DNA from 3 places in the Streptomyces sp. NPDC058231 genome. Region 3 is predicted to be linked to each of the others. Evidence: riboswitches for the same ligand, from Rfam matches in the RefSeq annotation. Region 3 holds a riboswitch; each other region holds the start of a gene.

Region 1 (2,257 bases), on a different contig from region 3:
GCAGCTCCATCACCTCGGCCGACATCCCGGTCGCCGAGGTGTCGGTGCGGCGGACCTTGTACCGGCGGTGCGGGTCGTTGGACTTCAGGTAGTCGGCCTCGATGGCCTCGCGCTCGACACCGACCGCGAGCAGCGACACCGCGATCGAGAGACCGGCCCGGTCCTTGCCGGCAGCGCAGTGCATCAGCGCCGGGACGCTGTCTTCGGCCAGGGCGTGCAGTACCCGGCTGTGCTCGGCGGTCCGGTCCAGGATGATCGCCCTGTACGAGGCGGTCATGCGGGCCGCCCCCTTGCCGTCGTCGAGCACCGAGCGGAGCTGTTCGATGTCGCCGTCGCGGACCATACGCCAGAACTCGGCGCCGTCGGCCGGGTCGGAGAGCGGGATGCTCACGTTGCGTACGCCCGGCAGTTCCACGTCCACTCCGTCGAGCTTGTGGTCCGCGGCGTTCCGGAAGTCGAAGATCGTGTGCAGCCCCAGGCCGCCGAGGAACGTCGCGTCCTCGGCGGTGGCGTGCGCGAGGTGACCGCTGCGGAAGAGCCGTCCGTACCGCACCCGGCGCCCGTCCACGGTGGGCAGCCCGCCCACGTCGCGGAAATTGCGCACACCCGCCAGCTGGGGTTCCGTCGACGGGACCTGCGGCACCTGCTGCGTCACGGCTTCTCCTGGGGTCTCTGGCGTCGGCGAGGCTCGCCGGCGAGCTCACTCCTGCGACGATACGACATTGATTCCTCAGGCAATCAGTTCGGCCGTCACCGGCTGAACGCGCTCGACGCGGGCGGCCGCGCCGCCGAGGAGGAAGGCCGGCGGCGCGGCTGCGCGCCGGTCCGGTCCGGCTCGTAACGGATCGCCGTGCGACGGCTTTTCGGCGGTGCAGGGGAGTCGGCCGGTGGGCCGTGCCCGCGCGCAGGCACGGCCCGTGGCGGTCTGCGCCGGCGTTGGTGCTCCGGGGCGGGGTGCCGCGGGGTCACGCGGCCGTGCAGCAGGGCTGCGGGCGACCTGGATGCGTAAGTGCTCGGGCCGCGCCACACGGAGAATGTTCATGACATGTCCGTATTGAGGCATTTGAAATAACATGCCCCGCTTATAAGGGGGATGGCGGCCTTCTCGTGAGCGGGATCATATCCGTGACGGTGTGTGCCGGTGCGGCCGGTGGGTATTCCCGACGCCGTGCGGAAAGCCAAGATCCGTAATCCACGGAGGGTGACCGGTATTCCGTTCCGAATTTCCGTAGCGGATTCCGGTCCGCATTCGGCGGCTTGTTTCCGTCGTCCCCGCTCGTCTACGGTCACCACTCAATCCGGATGGACCGCCTAATCCTGCCGCCGTCCGGAATTCGCACCCACTCACGCGTGGCAGGAGCGGGGGAACCAGGTAAGCCGCCGACCGGAGGAATCCGGCCGGCTCGGGGTGAAGTCGCGCTTCGTGCGACCGGGCATCTCCAGCCCGAACCCGACAGCTCACCTCGTAGGCGCCGGAGAGGAATTCTTCATGCCCACATCGGGTAAGCACCGCCGTCCCAAGGTCAGCACCATCGCCCGTGGCGTCGTCGCCGCCGGCGCCGGTGGGGCCGTCATCGCCCTCCCGCTGCTCGGCGCCACCGGTGCCCACGCCGCGGAGCAGGCCGCGCCCGCCGCCGCGCAGTCGGCCGTCAAGCAGGCCGTCCCGGTCGCGAAGGAGCAGGCCGAGACCCGGACGTACTCCGTCGTCTCCGGCGACTCCCTGTCGAAGATCGCCGCCGAGCAGCAGGTCAAGGGTGGCTGGCAGAAGGTGTACCAGGACAACCGCGTGGTCGTCGGTGACGACCCGAGCCTGATCTTCCCGGGCATGAAGCTGACGCTCGGCTCCAAGCCGGCCGGCTCCGCCGCGGCCACCGCGCAGGCCGCGCCGTCCAAGGCTCCCGTCAAGTCCACGACGTCCGCGAGCGCTTCGGCCGCCCCCAAGCCCGCGGCCGCCCAGAGCAGCAGCTCCGGTTACGTCCACCCGGTCCCCGGCAACCACACCACGGCCTACCGCGCCTCCGGTTCCAACTGGTCCAGCGGCAGCCACACCGGTATCGACTTCCCGGTCGCCACCGGCACGAGCGTGAAGGCGATCACCTCCGGCACCGTCGTCACCGCCGGATGGGGTGGCGCGTACGGCAACGAGGTCGTCATCAAGCACGCCGACGGCCACTACTCGCAGTACGGCCACATGTCCTCGCTCTCCGTCTCGGCCGGCCAGACCGTGACCGCCGGACAGCAGGTCGGCCTCTCCGGT
Region 2 (2,257 bases), on a different contig from region 3:
AGCGTGTGGCCGGCCCAGGTGCTGGGCACCTACTGCCTGGGCGGCACCCTCACCTCCCGGCTGGACCGGGTACTGCGCGAGGAGAAGGGCTACACGTACGGCGTGCGGGCCTTCGGGCAGGTCCTGCGGTCGTCGGCGCCGGACTCCGCGACCGGGGCGACCGGCGCGGCGATGCTGGCCATCAGCGGATCGGTGGACACGGAGTCCACCGGACCGGCGCTGGACGACCTGTGGAAGGTCCTGCGGACGCTCGCGGCCGACGGGCTGACCGACGCCGAGCGCGAGACGGCCGTGCAGAACCTCGTGGGTGTCGCCCCGCTGAAGTTCGAGACGGCCGCCTCGGTCGCGGGCACGCTCGCCGACCAGGTCGAGCAGCACCTCCCGGACGACTACCAGGCGCAGCTGTACGCACGCCTGGCCGAGACCGGCACGGTCGAGGCGACCGCGGCGGTGGTCAACGCCTTCCCGGTGGACCGGCTGGTCACGATCCTGGTCGGCGACGCGGCACAGATCGCGGAGCCGGTCAGGGCGCTGGGCATCGGCGAGGTGTCGGTCGTCGCCGGCTGATACGACAGAGTCCCGCATAACGGGACATAGGGAGACCCTTGCGAGTCTGTTCTCGCCGGGGTCTTCCCTTTTGTCCGAAATGTTGCATTGAGTGGCTGAATGCCCTGTGGGATGCACTACAAAACGGCCTGTCCGTTTGGTGATTGAAAGTGACCCCGCCTAGCGTCGGCTCAGCTGTCCGTCACCCGTATGCCGCATCCGCGGCGCCGTACAGCCATCGCCGAATCCCCGTCGGGCGCGAGCCCGGGGAGCCGGGGACCCATGAGTCCCTGGGGTGAATCGGATACCGCGACCTCGTGCGAGGCCGGGGATCCGTAGGAGACCTTCCTGCTCCGAACCCGTCAGCTAACCCGGTAGGCGAGAAGGAAGGAAAGGACCAGTCACTTCATGGCGTTCATCCGCCCCACCGGGAAGCACCGTGCCCCGAGCCGTCTGACGCGCAGGAGCGCACGGGTCGCCGGAGCCGCGGCTCTCGCCACCACGGGCGTCATCGGCGGACTGGCATCCCCGGCCCTCGCCGCGGATGCCGGCACCCCCGCCGTCGACGAGACCGGACTGACCCAGGTCATCGCCATCGAGGAGACCGTCGCCGACCGCGTGGCGCTCCAGGCCGACGTGCAGAAGCACCAGGCCCACCTCGCCGCCGAGGCGAAGGCCAAGGCCGCCGCGGCGGCCAAGGCGAAGGCCGAGGTGGCTGCGAGGGCGAAGGCCGAAGCCCGCGCAGAGAAGGCCCGTGAGGCGAAGGCCCGCGCCGCCCGTTCCGCCGAGCGCACCCGCCTGGGTGCCTTCCAGCTCCCCGTCGCCGGTTCGTACGTCACCACCGGCTACAAGTCCAGCGGTTCCCTCTGGTCCTCCGGCCGCCATTCGGGCATCGACTTCCACGCCGCCTCCGGCAGCTCCGTCGTCGCCGTCGGCGCCGGCACGGTCGTCGAGGCCGGCTGGGGCGGCGCGTACGGCAACAACATCGTGCTCCGGATGACGGACGGCACGTACACCCAGTACGGCCACCTCTCCTCGATCGGTGTCTCGGTCGGCCAGAGCGTCCGCGGCGGCCAGCAGATCGGCCTCTCCGGCTCGACCGGCAACTCCACCGGACCGCACCTCCACTTCGAGGCGCGCACCACACCGTCTTACGGCTCCGACATGGACCCCGTGGCGTATCTGCGCGCCCACGGCGTCAACGTCTGACCGACGCCGCACCGCATCACCTCCGAAGGCCCCGGCTCCCCGCCGGGGCCTTCGCCGTACCCGCCGGACCGGCTCGTGGAGTCGGACCGCGGAACCGGATCCGGGCCAAAAGATATTCATGAATTCCGGCCCGGCGTCGGAAATGCGGTCGCATTGCAATAGAGTCGCAGAACAGGCGTCGATCGGCCGCGTTTCGCGGGGATTAAGGCGGAGGTTCGGACATGCGCATTCCGGCGCATTCGGTATGCACGGCAATCCGTGACGACATCGTCTCCGGTGTCTTCGAACGCGGCAGCAGACTCACCGAGGAGCTGCTCGCGCGCCGTTACGGGGTCTCCCGCGTCCCGGTACGGGAAGCGCTGCGCACCCTGGAGTCCGAGGGCTTCGTGGTCACCCGCCGACACGCCGGGGCCTGCGTCGCCGAGCCCACCGAGCAGGAGGCCGTCGACCTCCTGGAGGTGCGGATGCTGCTGGAGCCGCTGGGTGCCGCCCGCGCCGCGCA
Region 3 (2,257 bases):
GGCCTTGCGACAAGAGCCTAACCGGCTGGGCCGCCCGGGCCCGCCGCCCGCCCGCCTCCTGGGACGAAAAAGGACCCAAGGGCACCCATAGCGGGGCAGAGTTCCAGAAATCTACTGACTGGTAACTACAAGCATTGAACGGTGAACACGTAAACCCCGACCCGGCGCGTACGGGGGAATCCGCGCCGGGTCGGGGTGCTCGGGGAGGAGAGCACCGCGGGCGCACGCCGTCGCGGAACGCCCGTACCGCTACGTCCTACTTCGTCAGGTGGAGCTGCTGACCCGGGAAGATCAGGTCGGCGTCCTTGACGATGTCCTTGTTCAGCTTGAACAGCTGCTTCCAGCCGCCCTTCACGCCGTGCTGCGCGGCGATCCGGCTGAGCGAGTCGCCGGACTTCACCTTGTACTCGCCGTCACCCTTGGCGACCTTCTCGCCGGTCGGCGTGGTGACGGTCTTCTTGGCCTCCGCCTCGGGGGCGGTGCCGCGGTCCGAGCGGGAGGCGGCGGGGGCCTCGGCGTGCTCGGCAGGCTTCGACTCCTGCGCCGGGGCGCTCTGCTGCGCGGTGGAGCCGGTGTCGACGCCCGGGTCGACACCGTCGTCGGTCAGGCCGCCGGCACCGGCGCAGGACCAGGCACCCGGACCCTGCATGTCGAGGAGCTTCTCGGCGGTGGCGATCTGCTGCGCCTTGGTGGCGAGGTCGGCCCGCGCCGCGTACTGCGTACCACCGGCGGCGGCCCAGCTGGACTGCGAGAACTGCAGACCGCCGTAGTAGCCGTTGCCGGTGTTGATGGACCAGTTGCCACCGGACTCGCACTGGGCGACGGCGTCCCACGTGGCGACGGAGGCGGCGGATGCGCCGGTCGCGCCCATCAGCGGAACGGCGATGGCGGCACCGGCGACGCCGGCGAGCGTGGCGACACGGACGGCCTTGGACGGGCGGCGGTGCTTGGCCTTGCTGTTGAGCAGCATGAAAGGTCTCCTCACCGACGCCTACGAGGTGAGCTGTCGGGTTCGGGCCAAGTGAGTTGCCCGGTCGCGCGTCCTAGCGCGCGACTTCACCCCAAGCCGGCCCTGACGGTCTTCCGACCATCGGACCCGGCGGCTTACCTGGGTCCCCCGCTCCTGCCTACGGCGCTTTACGCGTCTGTTCCCTTCGACCGACGGCAGGATTCGGCGTGACGATCGACGGGGCCCGCGGTGCGAGCGGTTCCGACCGTAAACATACGCAACCCTCACATTCAAAGATGGACATAACGGACAATCAGCCCTTACGCGCATCTGATCGAATGTCGTTTTCGCAGGTGGGGGGCGATGCGGACAGACCCGGCAGACGCGACACGCCAGTTGACGCAAAGAGACCCATGTCTCACTTACGCATAAGTGGACATAGGTCCCCTAACTACCCCGGTTTTTGGGGTGTTTTTAGCAGTTGATCAGACTGCTCTCACTTCGCATTCAGATCGAGGTCAAGGCTCTGGCCAGGGAGGATGAGGTCCGGATCGTCGCCGACAGCACCCTTGTTCGCCTCGTAGAGCGCGGGCCATCCACCGGGCACCTTCTGTGCGTCAGCAATCGCCCAGAGGTTGTCGCCGGGCCGGACGGTGTACTCGCCGTCGACCACAGCGCCGGAGTCGCGCGCCTCACTGCCCCCACGGGAGGCGTGCCGACCCGACTCGCGCTCGCCGGACCCGTCCGCTCCCCGGCCCGCCTCGGAGGCCGGTGCGCCGCGGTGCTTACCGCCCACCTCGCCGCCGGAGGAACCGGAGGAGCCGGAGGAATCGGAAGAGCCGGAGCCGGACGAGCCGGAAGACTGCGCCGAATCGGATGAGTCGGACGAAGCGGACTTACTGGACGGGGTCGCGGTGGCCGAGCCGGCCTTCTTCTTGGCCGACGCCTTCTGCGAGGACGTACCGGACTCCTCGGCGGACGGCGACGACGCGTCCGCGCTCTCCGTCGGGTCCGCCGACGGCGTGATGCCCGGGTCGACGCCCGGCAGCGACCCGTCCTCGGTCAGCCCGGAGATCACCGCACAACTGGGCCAGGCCTTCGGCCCCTTGTCGTCCAGCACCTTCTCGGCGATCGCTATCTGCTGCGAGCGGCTCGCGAGGTCCGCGCGCGGTGCGTACGACTCGCCGCCGTACGACGTCCAGGTGTCCTGCGAGAACTGGAGGCCACCGTAGAAACCGTTGCCGAGGTCGGCACTCCACATGCCGCCGCTCTCGCACTCGGCGACCCGGTCCCAGGTCGTGGCGTCGG

What was found. A riboswitch is a leader RNA that binds a small molecule or an ion and turns the genes downstream of it on or off. The one in region 3 is predicted to bind cyclic di-AMP.
Region 1: it holds a riboswitch for cyclic di-AMP, as region 3 does, so the genes downstream of both, ACFVXE_RS20575 (peptidoglycan DD-metalloendopeptidase family protein) here and ACFVXE_RS06495 (transglycosylase family protein) in region 3, are expected to answer to the same signal.
Region 2: it holds a riboswitch for cyclic di-AMP, as region 3 does, so the genes downstream of both, ACFVXE_RS02300 (M23 family metallopeptidase) here and ACFVXE_RS06495 (transglycosylase family protein) in region 3, are expected to answer to the same signal.

Annotation. Positions count from the first base shown of each region.
Region 1 is NZ_JBHVWN010000029.1:80,589-82,845, reverse strand. It holds gene ACFVXE_RS20580 (tyrosine-protein phosphatase) at 1-655, opposite strand, end outside; cyclic di-AMP (ydaO/yuaA leader) riboswitch at 1,328-1,485, shown strand; gene ACFVXE_RS20575 (peptidoglycan DD-metalloendopeptidase family protein) at 1,490-2,257, shown strand, end outside.
Region 2 is NZ_JBHVWN010000002.1:174,315-176,571, reverse strand. It holds gene ACFVXE_RS02305 (M16 family metallopeptidase) at 1-567, shown strand, start outside; cyclic di-AMP (ydaO/yuaA leader) riboswitch at 776-942, shown strand; gene ACFVXE_RS02300 (M23 family metallopeptidase) at 955-1,755, shown strand; gene ACFVXE_RS02295 (GntR family transcriptional regulator) at 1,977-2,257, shown strand, end outside.
Region 3 is NZ_JBHVWN010000006.1:122,874-125,130, reverse strand. It holds gene ACFVXE_RS06495 (transglycosylase family protein) at 257-970, opposite strand; cyclic di-AMP (ydaO/yuaA leader) riboswitch at 974-1,145, opposite strand; gene ACFVXE_RS06490 (transglycosylase family protein) at 1,446-2,257, opposite strand, start outside.